Regions from separate parts of the Bradyrhizobium sp. AZCC 1588 genome, predicted to be linked through region 3. Evidence: riboswitches for the same ligand, from Rfam matches in the RefSeq annotation. Region 3 holds a riboswitch; each other region holds the start of a gene.

Region 1 (5,504 bases), 4.7 Mb from region 3:
CGCGCCAGCTTCAGCAGGCCGGTCATCTCGCCGATCTCGGGGACGCGCGGCGAATGGATGTCGTAGACTCCGGGGCCGATTTCGTTCGGATAGCGGTAATCCCTGAACGCATCGAGCAGCTCCATCTTCGAGCGCGAGGTCTCGATCGAGATCACGTCGGCGTCCATCGCGCCGATCGCGCCGATAATGTCGTTGAACTCCGAGTAGCACATGTGGGTGTGGATCTGCGTTTCGTCGCGCACGCCGGACGAACAGAGGCGGAAGGCGTCGACGGCCCAATCGAGATAAACCTTCCATTCGGACTTGCGCAGCGGCAGACCCTCCCGCAGCGCTGCCTCGTCGATCTGGATCATGCCGGCGCCGGCAGCTTCGAGATCGGTAACCTCGTCGCGGATCGCGAGCGCGATCTGCCGGCAGGCTTCGCTGCGCGGAATGTCGTCGCGGACGAACGACCAGTTCAGAATGGTGACTGGGCCGGTGAGCATCGCCTTCATCGGCTTTGTCGTCAGCGACTGGGCGTATTGCCACCACTCGACCGTCATCGGCTTCGGGCGAGAGACGTCGCCGAACAGCACAGGCGGGCGAACGTAGCGCGATCCGTAGGATTGCACCCAGCCGTGCGTAGTGAAGGCAAAGCCCGCCAGCTGTTCGCCGAAATACTGCACCATGTCGTTGCGCTCGAATTCGCCATGCACAAGCACGTCCAGCCCGATATTTTCCTGCCAGCGCACGGTGCGGGCGGTCTGGTTCTGCAGGTAGAGCTTGTAGGCTTCATCCGTCAGGGCGCCCCTGGCGTGCGCGGAGCGGGCGTTCCTGACGTCGGCGGTTTGCGGGAACGAGCCGATGGTCGTGGTCGGGAACGCCGGCAGGTTGAAGCGCTCGCGCTGGACGGTGGCGCGTTCAGCGAAGATGCTGGCGCGGAAGCGCATCGGTTCATCGATGCTGGCAACGCGTGCCGCTACCTTCGCATCGTGAATGCGCGGCGACGCCTTGCGGGAGGTCGCCGCCTGATCCGATGCCTTCAGGCTGGCTTCGACTGCTCTGCGGTCATCGGCGAGTGCCGTTCCGAGCGTGGCCAGTTCTTCGAGCTTTTGTATCGAAAACGCCAGCCAGCTCTTGATTTCGGGATCGAGCCCGGTCTCCAGTGCCAGATCGATAGGGACATGCAGCAGCGAACAGGAGGGGGCGATCTGCACGCGATGCTTGCCAAGTTTGGCGATCACGGGCTCGAGCCGGTCGAGAAGCCGGCTCAAATCCGCGCGCCAGATGTTACGGCCATCGATGATTCCGAGCGACAGCACGCGGTCATCAGGGAAGCCGGCAAGCTCGTCGATCTGCTCCGGCGCGCGCACGAGGTCGAGATGCAGGCCGGCGACGGGCAGGGATAGCGCGGTGTCGCGGTTGGCGCCGAGCCCGCCAAAATAGGTCGTCAGCATGATCCTGAGCTGCGGTACGGCGCTCGCGATCTCCGCATAGGCATAATGCAGCGCCTGCTGGGCGACGATGTCGAGGTCGAGCACCAGACACGGCTCGTCGATCTGCACCCATTCCGCGCCCCGGTAGGCAAGTTCGCGGAGAACCTCGACGTAAACCGGCATCAAGCGATCAAGCAGGGACAGCGGATTGAAACCGGCATCCTTGCTCTTGGCGAGTTTGAGAAACGTGACGGGGCCGACCAGCACGGGGCGGGTTTGATAGCCCAGCGCCTTGGCTTCCTCGTATTCCTCGATCGGCTTGCGCGAGGCGAGAGTGAACTGCTGATCCTTCGCCAGTTCGGGCACCATGTAGTGGTAGTTGGTGTCGAACCATTTTGTCATCTCGAGCGCCGGCACGCCGTGCGTGGCGCCATGTCCGTGATGGGCATGGCCGCAGCTCGCCTCATGCGCCTTGCCTTGCGCGCCGCGGGCCATCGCGAAGTAAGTCGCAAGCGAGACCGGCCCGCCGTTCCAGCGATAGATCTCCGGGATTGCGCCTATCATCACTGATGTGTCGAGCACCTGGTCGTAGAACGAGAAATCGTTCGACGGGATCACGCTGACGCCGAGCTTTTTCTGGCGCGCCCAGTTGGCGGCGCGAAGGCCGACGCCGGTTTCGATCAGCGCCTTCTCGTCGGTTGCGCCCGACCAGAAACTCTCCAGCGCGAATTTCAGCTCGCGGCGCGGACCGATGCGCGGCGTGCCGAGGGAGGCAACGGAAAGTGAAGAAGTGGAGATGGTGGAAGAAGACGTAGCTTTGGAAGAAGACATGGCTTAACCCCAAAAGTTGGGGGCAAAGGCCGAAGTGACACGTCTGGATTTTTCGCGGACGGCAGAGCGCGCGCGGAAAATCGCAACCGCACCACCGGGACACCCCGCCCGAGGACGTGTATGTTGTCGAGGCAGGTCTCCTGGCTCGCGGGTCAATGCTGCTGTCCGGCCTTCCCGAAACCTTGCGAGGTCTCAGTGACTTTGTTGGACAGCGGCTCGCTGCTTACAGTTGCGGGGGCAGCTCCGGCTTTGGCTTTTCGGCCGCACCGGCTTCCCTCTTAGCTTCGGAAGAACGTCTCCCGAAGAACCACGACGGGTCCACTTATCGGCAACGCGGCAGGCACGTCAACTCGACGACATTCACCGGTGCGTTGTGATCGTTGTTCACAGCCATAGGGTTCCGTCGCCGAAATTCTTGCACATCGCCCGCTCGCCCCATTGACAGCCGCATCCGAATAACACGAGATATAGCCGTCACGGTCCGCCATGGCCCAACACATGGTGGCTAAGAGGGAAGCCGGTGATCGCGCGAAAGCGCGAAAATCCGGCGCTGCCCCCGCAACTGTAAGCAGTGAGTTGCTCCCGAATCTTACGTCACTGATGCGGCATCGCATTGGGAAGACACGGGAACAACGGCGACCTGCGAGCCAGGAGACCTGCCGCGACACCGAAGAAAACGTCCACGGGCGGGGTGTCCCGGCGGCGCTTGCAGATTCGTGCCCGCGTTTTCGCGTGGGCTAAAGCTGTAGCGTCTTCAGACATCCGGCCCCAACACCATCACGGGGTCTCTTGATGTCACTCTCTCTCGATCGCGAAGCCAACGCCGCTCCATTCATCCGACTGCGTCCCGAATCGCTTGCCGCCTCGGAAGCGCAGCCGCCGATGCAGGTGATTCGCCGCAACGGCACGGTTTCGAAATTCGACGCGAGCAAGATTTCGGTGGCGATGACCAAGGCGTTTCTCGCGGTCGAGGGACATGGCGCGGCGGCCTCCCGCCGCGTGCATGAAATCGTCGAGCAACTGACCGCCGAAGTCGTCGGCGCGCTGTCGCGCCGGATGAGCGAGGGCCGCACCTTTCATATCGAGGACGTGCAGGACCAGGTTGAACTTGCCCTGATGCGCAGCGAGCATCACAAGGTCGCGCGCGCCTATGTGCTCTATCGCGAGGAACGCACGCGCCAGCGTGCCGGACAGGACGTGGCCAAGGCCGCCCAGCCATCGGGGAAGCCCTCGTTACGTGTCACGCTGGCCAGCGGCGCGCAGGTCCCCCTCGACATCGCGCGGCTGACGCTGATCATCGAAGAAGCCTGCACTGGCCTCGAGGGCGTCGGCGCCACGGCGGTGCTCGCCGAGACGCAGCGCAATCTCTATGATGGCATCAGCGAGGACGAACTGGCGCTGGCGTCGGTGATGGCCGCGCGCACGCTGGTGGAGCAGGAGCCGAACTACGCCTATGTCAGCGCGCGGCTCTTGCTCGACAAGCTGCGCACCGAGGTGCTGTCTTTCGTGCATGATACGCCGACGAGCGCGTCGCAGGCCGAGATGGCCGAGCGCTACGGCGAGTACTTTCCGGCCTATATCAAGGCCGGCATCAACGCCGAACTGCTCGATCCCGATCTGGCACGCTTCGACCTGAAAAAGCTTGCTGCCGCGTTGAAGCCGGAACGCGACCTGGCGTTTCAGTTCCTGGGTCTGCAGACGCTGTACGATCGCTATTTCCTGCATGTGCACGGCAACCGGATCGAGCTGCCGCAGGCGTTCTTCATGCGCGTCGCGATGGGGCTGGCCGTCCGCGAGATCGACCGCGAGGCGCGCGCCATCGAGTTCTACGATCTCTTATCGTCGTTCGACTTCATGGCCTCGACGCCGACGCTGTTCAATTCCGGCACGCTGCGGCCGCAATTGTCGTCCTGCTTCCTCACCACCATCGCCGACGATCTCGACGGCATCTTCAAGTCGGTCAAGGACAATGCGCTGCTTGCAAAATATTCCGGCGGACTCGGCAACGACTGGACCCGCGTGCGTGGGCTCGGCGCGCACATCAAGGGCACCAATGGCGAAAGCCAGGGCGTGGTGCCGTTTCTAAAGGTGGCCAATGACACCGCGATCGCCGTCAACCAGGGCGGCAAGCGCAAGGGCGCAGTCTGCGCCTATCTCGAAACCTGGCATATCGACATCGAGGAATTTTTGGACCTGCGCAAGAACACCGGCGACGACCGCCGCCGCACCCATGACATGAACACCGCGAACTGGGTGCCGGACCTGTTCATGCAGCGCGTCGAGGCCGGCGGCGAATGGACGCTGTTCTCGCCGGACGAGACGCCCGACCTGCATGACCTCTACGGCAACGCATTCGCCGAGCGTTACGCGGCTTACGAAGCAAGGGCGGCGCGGGGCGAGATCCGCGTGTTCAAGCAGATCCGCGCCACGGATCTGTGGCGCAGGATGCTGACCATGCTGTTTGAGACCGGGCATCCCTGGATCACGTTCAAAGATCCCTGCAATCTGCGCTCGCCGCAGCGCCATGCCGGCGTGATTCATTCCTCGAACCTCTGCACGGAAATCACGCTCAATACCTCCGACGAGGAAACCGCCGTCTGCAATCTCGGCTCGATCAACCTGCTCCACCATGTGCGGGAAGGCCGGCTGGACCAGGCGCGGCTGCAACGCAGTGTGACGACGGCAATGCGCATGCTCGACAACGTCATCGACATCAATTTCTATACCATCCCCGAAGCGCGACGTTCGAACCTGCGGCACCGCCCGGTCGGTCTCGGGCTGATGGGATTTCAGGATGCGCTGCAGGCGATGCGGATTGCGATGGCTTCCGATGCGGCGGTGACGTTCGCCGATACCAGCATGGAGATGATTTCCTATTACGCCATTTCGGCCTCCGTCGATCTCGCCGCCGAGCGCGGGCGCTATCCGTCGTTCGATGGCTCACTGTGGAGCCGCGGTATTTTGCCGATCGATTCGATCGAACTGTTGGCCGAAGCCCGCGGTGGTCTCGCGATGGACCGCGGCATGACGCTCGACTGGGATAGCTTGCGCGAGCGGGTCAAATCGACCGGCATGCGCAATTCGAACGTGATGGCGATCGCGCCGACCGCGACGATTTCCAACATCTGCGGCGTCGCGCAGTCGATCGAGCCCGCCTACCAGAACCTTTACGTCAAATCCAACATGTCCGGCGACTTCACCGTGGTGAACGAGTTTCTGGTCCGCGACCTCAAGGCGCGCGGACTGTGGGACGAGGTG
Region 2 (5,504 bases), 4.2 Mb from region 3:
CTTCGCGCAGCATCGAACCGAGAAAACTGTCGCTGCCCGCTACCCAGCCGCGCCGCGACAGCGGCAGCACGCGATAATGCCGCTCGGCGGCGGCACGGCGGGCGCGCGCCAATGCAGCGTCGAGCCGCGCGATTTCGGCGGCCGCGCGATCGGGGTGTCCAGTCCTATCGCCGACCTCGCGGATCTGCGCGCGGGCTTCGTCGAGGTTTCGCGGCACGGCGAGCTCGGCAAGATGAAGGCCCTTCGTCTTCAACAGCTCCCGCGTCGAGCGCTTGTCAAACGCACTGGCGATGACCAGGTCCGGCTTGAGCAAGAGCACGTCCTCGGCCGCGCCTGATAATACCGGATAGCGGCTGATGTCGCCCGCCTGCGATTGCCGGCCGTCGCGCGCGAAGCGGCTGAGGCCCAAAATCTGCTCGGGGTCGGCCAGCGTCAGCAGCAGCTGATCGCTGCAGACATTCATCGACACCATACGCGGAAGGCTGGCCGCGAATGCCGCGCCGCTTGACATCGCCAACGCGACGATCGCGACAAGAAAGCCGAACCGTGGCATCAGATATCCGCCCAGGGCACGATGACCGCCTCGCGCTGATATTCCGCGCGGTAGGCGCTGATCCGAAACACGTCCGCCATCACCTGCTCCGATAACCCCTCGCTCGGCGTGCCCCACGACACTAGATTGCCTTCCTTCAGCACCAGCACATGGTCGGCAAACCGCGCAGCAAGCCCGAGATCGTGCGTCACCACGATGACCAGCACGCCCTTGTCCGCGGTCGCGCGCAAGTTCTTCATGACGTCGATCTGGTGCCGCGGATCGAGCGAGGCGGTCGGCTCGTCGGCCAGGATGATCGGCGCCTCCACCGCGAGCGCACGCGCCAGCGCCACGCGGCTGCGCTCGCCGCCGGACAACTCGGTGACGCGGCGATCGCTGAACTCCATCACGTCGACCGCCTGCATCGCGCGCAGCACGGCCTCGGCGTCTTTCGGCGACAGCCGCGCCGGATCGGTTGCGCCATGCGGGTAGCGGCCGAGCGCCACGATATCGCGCGCCGGCAGCGGCCAATGCACGAGATGCCCCTGCGGCAGATAACCGAAACGTTTGGCGCGCTCGCGCAGCGGCAGCGAGGCCAGCGCATCGCCGCCGACCGCGATCTCGCCTTCGGAGGGGATTAGCCCGGCCAGCGCCCGCAACAACGTCGTCTTACCGGCGCCGTTCGGGCCGACCAGCGCCACCAGGTGTCCCGCCGATAGCGCCAGCGAAACGTCCCTCAGCACGACGCGGCCGGCGAGCCGCACGCCGAGTCTCCTTGCGATCAGCAGCGCAGCCTCGCTCATGCGACGCCTCCGCCGAGCGCGCGGCGTTCGCGCATGATCAGATAGAGGAAGAACGGCACGCCGATGATCGAGGTCAGCACGCCGACCTTGATGTCCGACGTCGAGGGAATGATGCGCACCGCAATATCGGCAGCTAGCAATAGCGCCGAGCCTGCGAGTGCGCTCGGCACCAACAGCCGCCCGGGATCGTGGCCGATCAACGGCCGCATCAGATGCGGCGCGACCAGGCCGATGAAACCGATGGTGCCGGTGACGGCGACCGCGCCGCCGACACCGAGCGCGACGCCCGAAATCACGAATAACCGTAAGCGCCCGACATCGACGCCGAGGCTCTGCGCGGTTTCCTCGCCCAGGCTCAGCGCCCGAAAGGCATGGCGCTGGCTGAACAGCATCAGCGCGCCGGCAATGATGAAGGGAAACGCCAGCATCACATGCTGAAAGCTGCGGTCCTCCAGCGAGCCGAGCAGCCAGAATGCGATCTCCAGCACCACGAAGGGATTGCTGGAGAGGTTCATCACCAGCGCGGTGGCAGCGCCCGCAAAGCTCGAAATCGCCAGTCCCGACAGAATGAGGATCAGCAAACCCGCATTGCGGCCGGCGATCGAGAGCAGCACGAACACCGAAGCGAATGCCGCAACGATCGCCGCGACCGGGAGCGCATAGGAGCGCACGTCGGCCAGCCCGAGCGCGATCACCAGCACTGCGCCGAACGCGGCCGATTGCGGCGCGCCGAACAGCGAGGGCGAAGCCAGCGGATTGCGGAGCAAACCCTGCAGCGACGCGCCTGACAGCCCGAGAATGGCACCGATTGCGAGCGCCAGCAGCGTGCGCGGCAGGCGGATTTCCCGCACGATGACCTGCGCCACCTCGCTGCCGCCGCCGAACAGCGCTTCCGCCACCGCAAGCGGCGACAGCCGCACCGGCCCGATGCCGAGCGAGATCAGCATCAAGAGCGCAACGAGGGCGGCAAGCGCCGCGGTCGCGCCGATCCGCCGGCGCGCGGCTTCCTCATTGGTCAGGGTTACGGCCTCAACACTCATCGATCGTCCTAAAGCAGGTTTACCCGCCCCGGTACAGACGGCGGGCAGGCGTGCTCATGCGGCAAAAATAGCGCACTCGTCCAGTGAGGATCGCCGGACGCCCCGGGGCGCATTGACTCGGACTTTGACAAACTTCTACCATAGTTCCCGACGGTTCCCGTTTGGGGATCAAAAGGGAATGCGGTGCGGGGAAATCCCCCAATTCCGCGGCTGCCCCCGCAACTGTAAGCGGCGAATCCTTCGTCATAAGCCACTGGGCATCTCGGTCCTGGGAAGGCGACGATGGGGTAACGACCCGCGAGCCAGGAGACCTGCCGTCAGCCGTGGTCACACGCGAAGATGTCGGTCGGGGAGTACAGACATTAGCTTCACCAGAGCTGCTCAAAGCACATGGTGAGACTTGGTTCGCTGTGACGTGCCACTGACGTCATACCGAGGTCCAAGTCATGTCTTTCACCAACAGAGCCGCAAGGCGCCGCCGCTTTTGGCTCGCTTCCAGTTTTCTCGTTCCCATCGTGTCGCTCGGCATTTCCGGCGCGCACGCGCAGACGCCGGAGCCATTGCCGCCGATCGAGGTAACTTCGCCTACCGACCCGAACCGGACCCGCGCCAAGCCGACCTATGATGAACCATCGACCTCGCGCCGCATCGTGCCCGCGGCTGCACCGTCGACCGGCACGCGACCTGCGGCGGGGACCGGCTCGAACGTCGCATCGCAAAGGGCCCCGCAAGGCGCAGGCGGCGGACGGCAGTTCTCCGGCATCGTCGGCACGTCCGCAACCGTCATTACCGCGGACGACATTGCGCATTCGCCGGCGCAGACCTTGCCCGACATCATCGCGCAGGTGCCGGGCGTGCAATTGACCAGCCTTTACGGCGGTGTGAACGGCGCCAAGACGTCCGTCGACCTCCGCGGCTTCGGCGCCTTCGCGACGGCCAATAGCCTCGTCCTGATCAATGGCCGCAGGCTCAACGATATCGATATGGCCGGCGTCGATCTTTCGACCATTCCGCTCAATTCGATCGAACGGATCGAAATCACCCGTGGCAACAGCGGCGCGGTGCTCTACGGCGACAACGCGGTCGGCGGCGTCGTCAACATCGTCCTGAAGGACGGCGCCGGCGGCCCGCCTGTCGCGATTCGCAGCGAAGCCGGCGTCGGCTCGTTCAACCAGCGGCTTGCGAACATTTCGACCGCGACCAACTACGGACCTTGGTCGACGTCCTTCTATGGCAACGCCATCAAGTCTGATGGTTACCGGGTCAACAACGCCCTCGACCAGCGCAACGGGGTCGGCAATCTCAATTATACCACACCGGACCTCAAGGCCTTCCTTACAGTGACCGGTGACGACCAGAAGCTCGGCTTCCCGGGCGGACGCACCGTCGATCCCTCAATCGGACTCAATCAACTCGTCACTGATCGCAGGGGCACCAATACGCCGTTCGACTACGGCAATCAGCAGGGCGCCAGCGCAACCACCGGCTTTACCAAGACGATCATGAACGGCGTCGACCTCATCGTCGACGGCGGCTTTCGGAAGAAGGACACGCAAAGCGGTTTCTTCGGTGCGGTACCGTTTGCGTCGCCGCTGCCGAGCTTCTCCTCGACCTATAACGATGCGGCACTGCAGACCTGGTCGATCACGCCGCGACTGAGCGTCAAGAACTCGATCCTCGGGATGCCCTCACAGATCCTGACCGGCATCGATTATTACGATGCGACGTTCAACCAGGAACGCGGGGCGTTCAAAGGCCTTCCGCCTACCCACATCTACGATCTGTCGCAACAGACGGTGGCGGGCTATTGGCAGCAAACCGTCGGTCTGTTGCCGACGACGGATTTCTCCTATGGCGCCAGGATTCAAAACACCAGCCTGAGTGCCCGGGATCGGTTTGATCCCAATGCGCCCGGTTGCGCCATGTTCTTCAATTGCAGCCCAGCGGCCTCTCCGTTGGACAGCAACGAAACACAATACGCGCTGCATGCTGGGCTCGAGCATCGATTCAATAGCGTGTTCTCGGTATTCGGCCGCGCCGCGCGCGCATTCCGTACCCCGACCGTCGACGAGCGCGTCTCCAGCGGCCCCTTCTTCGTTCCAGGGACTTTCGAGTTGAAGACGCAGACCTCCCACGACATCGAGGGCGGCTTCCGCATCAAGAGCGGTGGCTTCCAGATGCAATCGAGCATCTACAACATGGACCTCGAGAACGAGATCCATTTCATCCCGGCGCTGTTTTTCAACGTCAACCTCGGTCCGACCCGCCGCTACGGCTCGGAGACCAGCGCTTCGCTGCGTGTCAGTGACACGGTGACGCTCCGCGGCGGCGTGGCCTACACCCGCGCTGTCTTCCGCGAGGGTGCATTCGCCGGCAATGACGTGCCGCTGGTGTCGCGTTACACCGCAAGCGGCGGCGTGACCTGGAACATCTGGCAGAACTATCTGGTGTTCGACGCCACGGTGCGGGCCTGGAGCGAACGCATCATGGACAATGACCAGGCCAATACCCAGCACCGCATTCCGGCGGACGCCACCGTCGATTTGAAACTGAGCGGCGCCTACGACCGCTTCTTCTGGTCTGTCGGCGTGAATAATCTGTTCAACGCGCTCTATTACGACTACGCGATCGCGAGCTCGTTCACGCCTGGCCGCTTCGCGGCCTATCCACTCCCGGGCCGCACCTTCATGGTGAAGGCCGGCGCGACGTTCTGACCGATACAGCCGGTTCGGCTTGCTGCCGGACCGGCTCGACCTGCCGTGTTCCCCGCCAGCCTTTCATATCAAGGCAGATTCTGTCAGAAACTGCGCCATTTTCGACCGAAAATAACGTCCTCTGCGCGCCGATCCGTGGTAAATGGGCCACAGACCGCTCGACGATATCAGTCGTGATTTCAGAGGTATGACATGAATGATGAGCCGAAGAGCGCCGCCGAGCTGAAAGAAATGAGGCTCAACCGCAAGCGCGCCCAGGAAGTCGATGGCATCAAGGCAATGGCCGAGATCGCGGCTGCCGATATCGCGATCCGCAAGCGAACCGAGAAGCTGCGCGCGCTGCGTCTGGCGAAGGAAGCGGCAGACCGCGCAAATCCGCCGGAATCGAAAGTCAAGGGCAAGACCAGAGCCAGGA
Region 3 (5,504 bases):
GCGTGGGTCGTCTCGTCATTGACGAAAGTTTTGCCGACGCCACGCCCGAACTGTCGCTGGCAGCGGAGGCGGGACGACCTGGTCTCCTGATCCTGCGCTCGTTCGGAAAATTTTATGGGCTCGCGGGCCTGCGTCTCGGCTTCGTGCTCGGTGGGGAAGAGGACATCGCGGCGCTTTCCGCGATGGCTGGCCCGTGGCCAGTTTCCGGCGCCGCGATTGCGGTCGGACGGCGTGCCTTGCTCGATCGCGATTGGGCCAAGGCGACTGCGACCCGCCTTGCGCGCGATTGCCTGCGGCTCGATGCCGAAGCGAAACCACAGGGGTGGCGTCTCGTCGGCGGCGCTCCGCTTTTCCGTCTCTATGAGACCGAGGACGGGCGTGCTGCGCAGGAGCGCCTCGCCGGCGCGCGTATCTGGTCGCGCGTCTTCGAGCAACAGCCGGGGTGGTTGCGGCTAGGCCTGCCAGGCGACGAGACCGAATGGGCGCGCCTGGCCGCCGCTCTATCGCGCTGATCCCTCAACGCGCAAGCGCAAGCAGTCCTTCGACATCTAGATGCGCCTCGATGTGATCGGCGAGCGCATCGAGTGCACTCTCTACTCTTACGCGGTACTGCTGGCCCGTGACCGGAATGTCCAATTGCCCGAGAAACAAGCTGCGAAAGTTGTCGGAGGCGAACAGGCCGTGCAGATAGCTGCCGTACACGCGGCCGTCACGTGAGATCGCTCCTTCCGGCGCGCCATCGAGCATTGCGAATGGACGCGCGCGATCAGGCCCATCAGTTCGCCCGATATGGATCTCATAGGCATCGATCGGTTGCCTCGTTTCCGCGTGCTGCGCGGTGACGCGGGTGAGCGTCTTCTCCCCGGTCATCACCGTCGTTACATCTAGGAGCCCGAGCCCGTCCGTTTCTCCCGCCGGTCCCTCGATCCCTTCGGGATCGGCCACGCTGTGCCCGAGCATCTGGTAACCGCCGCAGACGCCGAGCACGTGACCGCCGCGGCGGTGATGCGCGAGCAGATCGATGTCCCAGCCCTGCGCGCGCAGGAAGGCGAGATCGCCGCGCGTCGACTTCGAGCCGGGAATGATGACGAGCCTGGCGTCGCCGGGAATGGCCTCACCGGGGCGGACCATCACGAGGTCGATACCGGGCTCGAGCTTCAGCGGATCGAGATCGTCGAAATTGGCGATCCGCGACAATGCAAGAAACGCGATCTTGCATTGGCCGGGCTTGCGCGCTTCGCCGAGGCCCAACGCATCCTCGGCCGGAAGCTCGCTCGCGCGGGTGAAATAGGGCAGCACCCCGAAGCCGCGCCAGGATGTCCTGGCTTCGATCAGCCGATAACCGTCGCCAAACAGCGTGGGGTCGCCGCGGAATTTGTTGATCACAAAGCCTTGGATCATTGCGGCGTCTTCAGGATCGATCACGGTCTTGATACCGACGAGCTGAGCAATGACGCCGCCGCGGTCGATGTCGCCGATTAGCACCACCGGGACGGCGGCTTTTCGCGCAAAGCCCATATTGGCGATGTCGGCTTTGCGCAGATTGACCTCGGCCGGGCTGCCGGCGCCTTCGACGAGCACGAGATCGGCACGATCCTTCAGTCGCGCAAAACTCTCGAGCACCGCCCCCATGAGCGACGGCTTCAAAGAAGCATATTCGCGCGCGCGCGCCGTCGCGATGCGCTTGCCATGCACGATGATCTGCGCGCCGACATCAGTTTCCGGCTTAAGCAGGACAGGATTCATGTCGGTGTGCGGTTCGACGCCAGCGGCCAACGCCTGCAAGGCCTGCGCGCGGCCGATCTCGCCGCCGTCGACCGTTACCGCCGCATTGTTCGACATATTTTGCGGCTTGAAGGGGAGCACGCGCAAACCACGGCGCCTCGCGGCGCGCGCGAGTCCTGCGACAATGAGCGACTTGCCCACGTCCGAGCCTGCTCCCTGGATCATCAATGCGCGCGCCATCGAAATTGTCTTCAGAACTCGACGCCCGGCTGCGCCTTGATGCCAGAGCGGAAGGGATGCTTCACCAGTGTCATCTCGGTGACGAGATCGGCGATCTCGATCAACTCGTCCTTGGCGTTACGGCCGGTGAGAACGACGTGCGTCATCGGCGGCTTGTGTGCCCTCAGGAAATCGACGACCTCGGCGATCTCCAGATAGTCGTAGCGGAGCGCGATGTTGATCTCGTCGAGCACGACCATGCGCAAGGTCGGATCCAGAATCAGTTGCTTCGCCTTGTCCCAGCCGGCTTTCGCGGCGGCGATATCGCGGGCGCGGTCCTGCGTTTCCCAGGTAAAGCCTTCGCCCATCGCATGAAATTGGCAGAGATCGCCGAAATGGCCGGTGAGAAGGCGGCGTTCGCCGGTATCCCAAGCCCCCTTGATGAACTGCACGACCGCGCAAGGGAAGTCATGTGCGACACAACGCACGATCATGCCGAAGGCGGAGGATGACTTTCCCTTTCCCGCGCCGGTGTGGACGATAATCAGTCCCTTTTCGCCGCTCTTGGTCGACATGATCTTGTCGCGGGCGGCCTTTTTCTTCGCCATTTTCGTTGTATGGCGGGCGTCGGCCGAGGCCTCGGAGGCGACAATTTGCTCGCCTTCGGCGGCATCTTGTTCAGACATCATCTGACGTGGTCCTTCGGCTTGACAAGTCGCGGCCCAAAGCAAATGGTAGGCCTGCGTTGGTTCCTGTCCTACGACAGGCGAAGAGGGAATGCGATAGGGCTCAAATCGAGAGGTTTGGGTTCGAAAAGCAGCCGCCCCCGCGACCGTGACCGGAGAGATGCCCGAAGCCACTGCCCCAACGGGGTCGGGAAGGCGGGCATCGAAGGAAGAAATCCTGCTCCGCAAGCCGGGAGACCTGCCAGCGCAACGTTTTGGACCGGCGGACGGGGTGTTCCGCGACGGGGAAGCGAGCCTTCCTTCGGATGGGTTCGCGCGCCTCATCGCCTCCCGCTAATTATCCTGGAAGGGGCGATGACTGTCACACTTCACGTCTGCATTACCTGCCGTGCCGGCCAGACGCTGGCGGAGGGCGAGACCGCGCCCGGCAAGCGCCTGCATGCCGCCATTCTCGACGCCGGCGTGCCCGAAGGTGTCAGCGTGGTTCCCGTCGAATGTCTGTCCGCGTGCAGCCAGGGCTGTTCGGTCGCGCTCAGCGCGCCGGGACGATGGTCCTATGTCTATGGCCGCCTGTCGGATGCCAACGCACGCGATGTGATTGCCGGCGCATCGGCCTATGCGACGGCGCCCGATGGCATCGTGCCGTGGCGCAGCCGCCCCGAAATTTTCCGCAAGCAATCGCTTGCTCGCATTCCGCCCATTGCCGTCGTGCCGGAGGCCGCCGAATGAACTCCCTCGCCAAGGTCCCCGTCACCGTCGTCACCGGCTTTCTTGGATCGGGCAAGACGACGCTGATCCAGCATCTGATCACCAACGCCAACGGCAAGAAGCTCGCAGTGCTCGTCAACGAGTTCGGCAGCGAAGGCGTCGATGGCGAGATCCTGAAGTCCTGCGCCGATGCCAATTGTCCGGCGGAAAATATCGTCGAACTCGCCAATGGCTGCATCTGCTGCACCGTGGCCGACGATTTCATTCCGGCCATCGAGCAGCTGCTCGCGCGCCAGGTGAGGCCGGATCACATCCTGATCGAGACATCGGGACTGGCCTTGCCAAAACCGCTGCTGAAGGCGTTCGACTGGCCGAAGATCCGGTCGCGGATCACGGTCGACGGCGTAATCGCGCTGGCTGACGCGGAGGCCGTAGCTGCCGGTCGCTTTGCGCCGGATCCGGACGCCGTGGAAGCGCAGCGCGCGGCCGATGACAGTCTCGATCACGAGACGCCGCTGTCGGAAGTGTTCGAGGACCAGATCGCCTGCGCCGATATCGTGCTGCTCACCAAGGCAGACCTTGCCGGCTCGGCCGGGCTCGAAGCGGCAAAGGCTGCGATCGAGGCCGAGATGCCGCGTCGCGTGCCGATGCTGACGGTCGTAGATGGCGCCGTCGATGCGCGCGTGATCCTCGGTCTCGAAGCGGCCGCCGAGGACGATCTTGCCGCGCGCCCCTCGCATCATGACGGCGAGGACGAGCACGAGCACAATGATTTTGCCTCCATCGTCGTCGATCTTCCGGAAGTGACGGATATCGATGCGCTGGTTGTCGCGATCCAGCGGCTGGCGCGCGAGCAGAATGTATTGCGTGCCAAGGGCTATATCGCGATCGAAGGCAAGCCGATGCGGCTGCTGCTGCAATCGGTCGGCGAGCGCGTGCGGCATCAGTTCGACCAGCCATGGGGCACGCGGGCGAGGCAATCGAAACTGGTTGTGATCGGTGAACACGGCGACATCGATGAAGCCGCGATCAGAGCAGGACTTGGTATTGCGGGACTAGGCATCTGATGCACGTCGTTTTTCGCGAGAGCCGCGGCCTTGAGGAGACCGCGACGCCCAGAGACATCGGCCAGGACACGGCCGATCTCGTGGTGCTCTCGTTCTCGGACAGCGATCTTGCAGCCTTCGCGTCAGGCTGGCGGCGAGGGCGGCGGGCCGACCCGCCGTCGCTGAGGCTCGCCAATCTTGCGGAGCTGCGTCACCCGCTGTCGGTGGACACCTATGTCGAGCGAACGCTGTCGCAGGCGCGGGGAATCCTCGTGCGCCTGATTGGCGGGGAGTCCTACTGGTCGTATGGGCTCATGGCGTTGCATCAGCTCGCCAAGGATCGCAACATCGCTCTAGCGGTGCTGCCGGCGGACGGTCGCGACGATGAACGGCTGGATGCTTTCTCCACACTGCCGGTCTCAACGCTGAGGCGGCTCAAGGTTCTCTGTGACAAGGGCGGTCCGGTCGCCGCACAAGCGGCGATCGCGCAGCTTGCGCTGGCGTCGGGCCTTTATGCGGGACCTGTCGTCGGTGAGATCGATATTCCCGAGATCGGTTTCTATGACCCTGCTCGCGGTGTTGTGGCAGAGCCGACAGGAGATGGACGGCCGCGTGCGCTGGTTACGTTCTATCGCTCCTATCTCACGGCCGCCGACACAGGTCCGGTCGACGCGCTGATCGCAGCGCTGCGGCAGACGGGCTTTGACGCATACGGTGCATTCGTCACCTCGCTGAAAGCGGTGGGCGTCGCGGATTGGTTGCGTGCGCATTTCGCGCAGCATCCTCCGGCGGCCATCGTCAACGCGACCGCGTTCTCAGCAATCGGTGACGACGGCACGACACCATTCGATGCTGCTGCGTGTCCGGTGTTCCAGGTCGCCTTGTCCACGGCCCGGCGCGAGGATTGGGCGGAGTCGCTTCGCGGCCTCCCGCCAGGTGACCTCGCGATGCATGTAGTCTTGCCGGAGGTCGATGGCCGGTTGTTCGCCGGTGTCGTGAGCTTCAAGTCGCCGGGCGAGCGCGATCCCGATCTGCAGTTCGCCCATCTCGCGCACAGAGCCGACGACGAGCGCGTGAGCGCCGTCGCTGCGCGGGTCGCGGCCTGGCATCGGCTCGCGAG

The links. A riboswitch is a leader RNA that binds a small molecule or an ion and turns the genes downstream of it on or off. The one in region 3 is predicted to bind cobalamin.
Region 1: linked by a shared signal. The riboswitch ahead of V1277_RS10030 (ribonucleoside-diphosphate reductase subunit alpha) and the one ahead of V1277_RS31710 (DUF1636 domain-containing protein) in region 3 are both predicted to bind cobalamin.
Region 2: linked by a shared signal. The riboswitch ahead of V1277_RS12230 (TonB-dependent receptor) and the one ahead of V1277_RS31710 (DUF1636 domain-containing protein) in region 3 are both predicted to bind cobalamin.

What each region holds. Positions count from the first base shown of each region.
Region 1 is NZ_JAZHSC010000001.1:2,144,899-2,150,402, reverse strand. It holds gene metE (5-methyltetrahydropteroyltriglutamate--homocysteine S-methyltransferase) at 1-2,246, opposite strand, end outside; cobalamin riboswitch at 2,360-2,573, opposite strand; cobalamin riboswitch at 2,707-2,924, shown strand; gene V1277_RS10030 (ribonucleoside-diphosphate reductase subunit alpha) at 3,039-5,504, shown strand, end outside.
Region 2 is NZ_JAZHSC010000001.1:2,603,292-2,608,795, forward strand. It holds gene V1277_RS12215 (ABC transporter substrate-binding protein) at 1-553, opposite strand, end outside; gene V1277_RS12220 (ABC transporter ATP-binding protein) at 553-1,335, opposite strand; gene V1277_RS12225 (FecCD family ABC transporter permease) at 1,332-2,375, opposite strand; cobalamin riboswitch at 2,510-2,708, shown strand; gene V1277_RS12230 (TonB-dependent receptor) at 2,822-5,089, shown strand; gene V1277_RS12235 (transcriptional regulator) at 5,282-5,504, shown strand, end outside.
Region 3 is NZ_JAZHSC010000001.1:6,795,365-6,800,868, reverse strand. It holds gene cobD (threonine-phosphate decarboxylase CobD) at 1-512, shown strand, start outside; gene V1277_RS31720 (cobyric acid synthase) at 517-1,965, opposite strand; gene cobO (cob(I)yrinic acid a,c-diamide adenosyltransferase) at 1,977-2,630, opposite strand; cobalamin riboswitch at 2,674-2,890, shown strand; gene V1277_RS31710 (DUF1636 domain-containing protein) at 2,985-3,359, shown strand; gene cobW (cobalamin biosynthesis protein CobW) at 3,356-4,405, shown strand; gene cobN (cobaltochelatase subunit CobN) at 4,405-5,504, shown strand, end outside.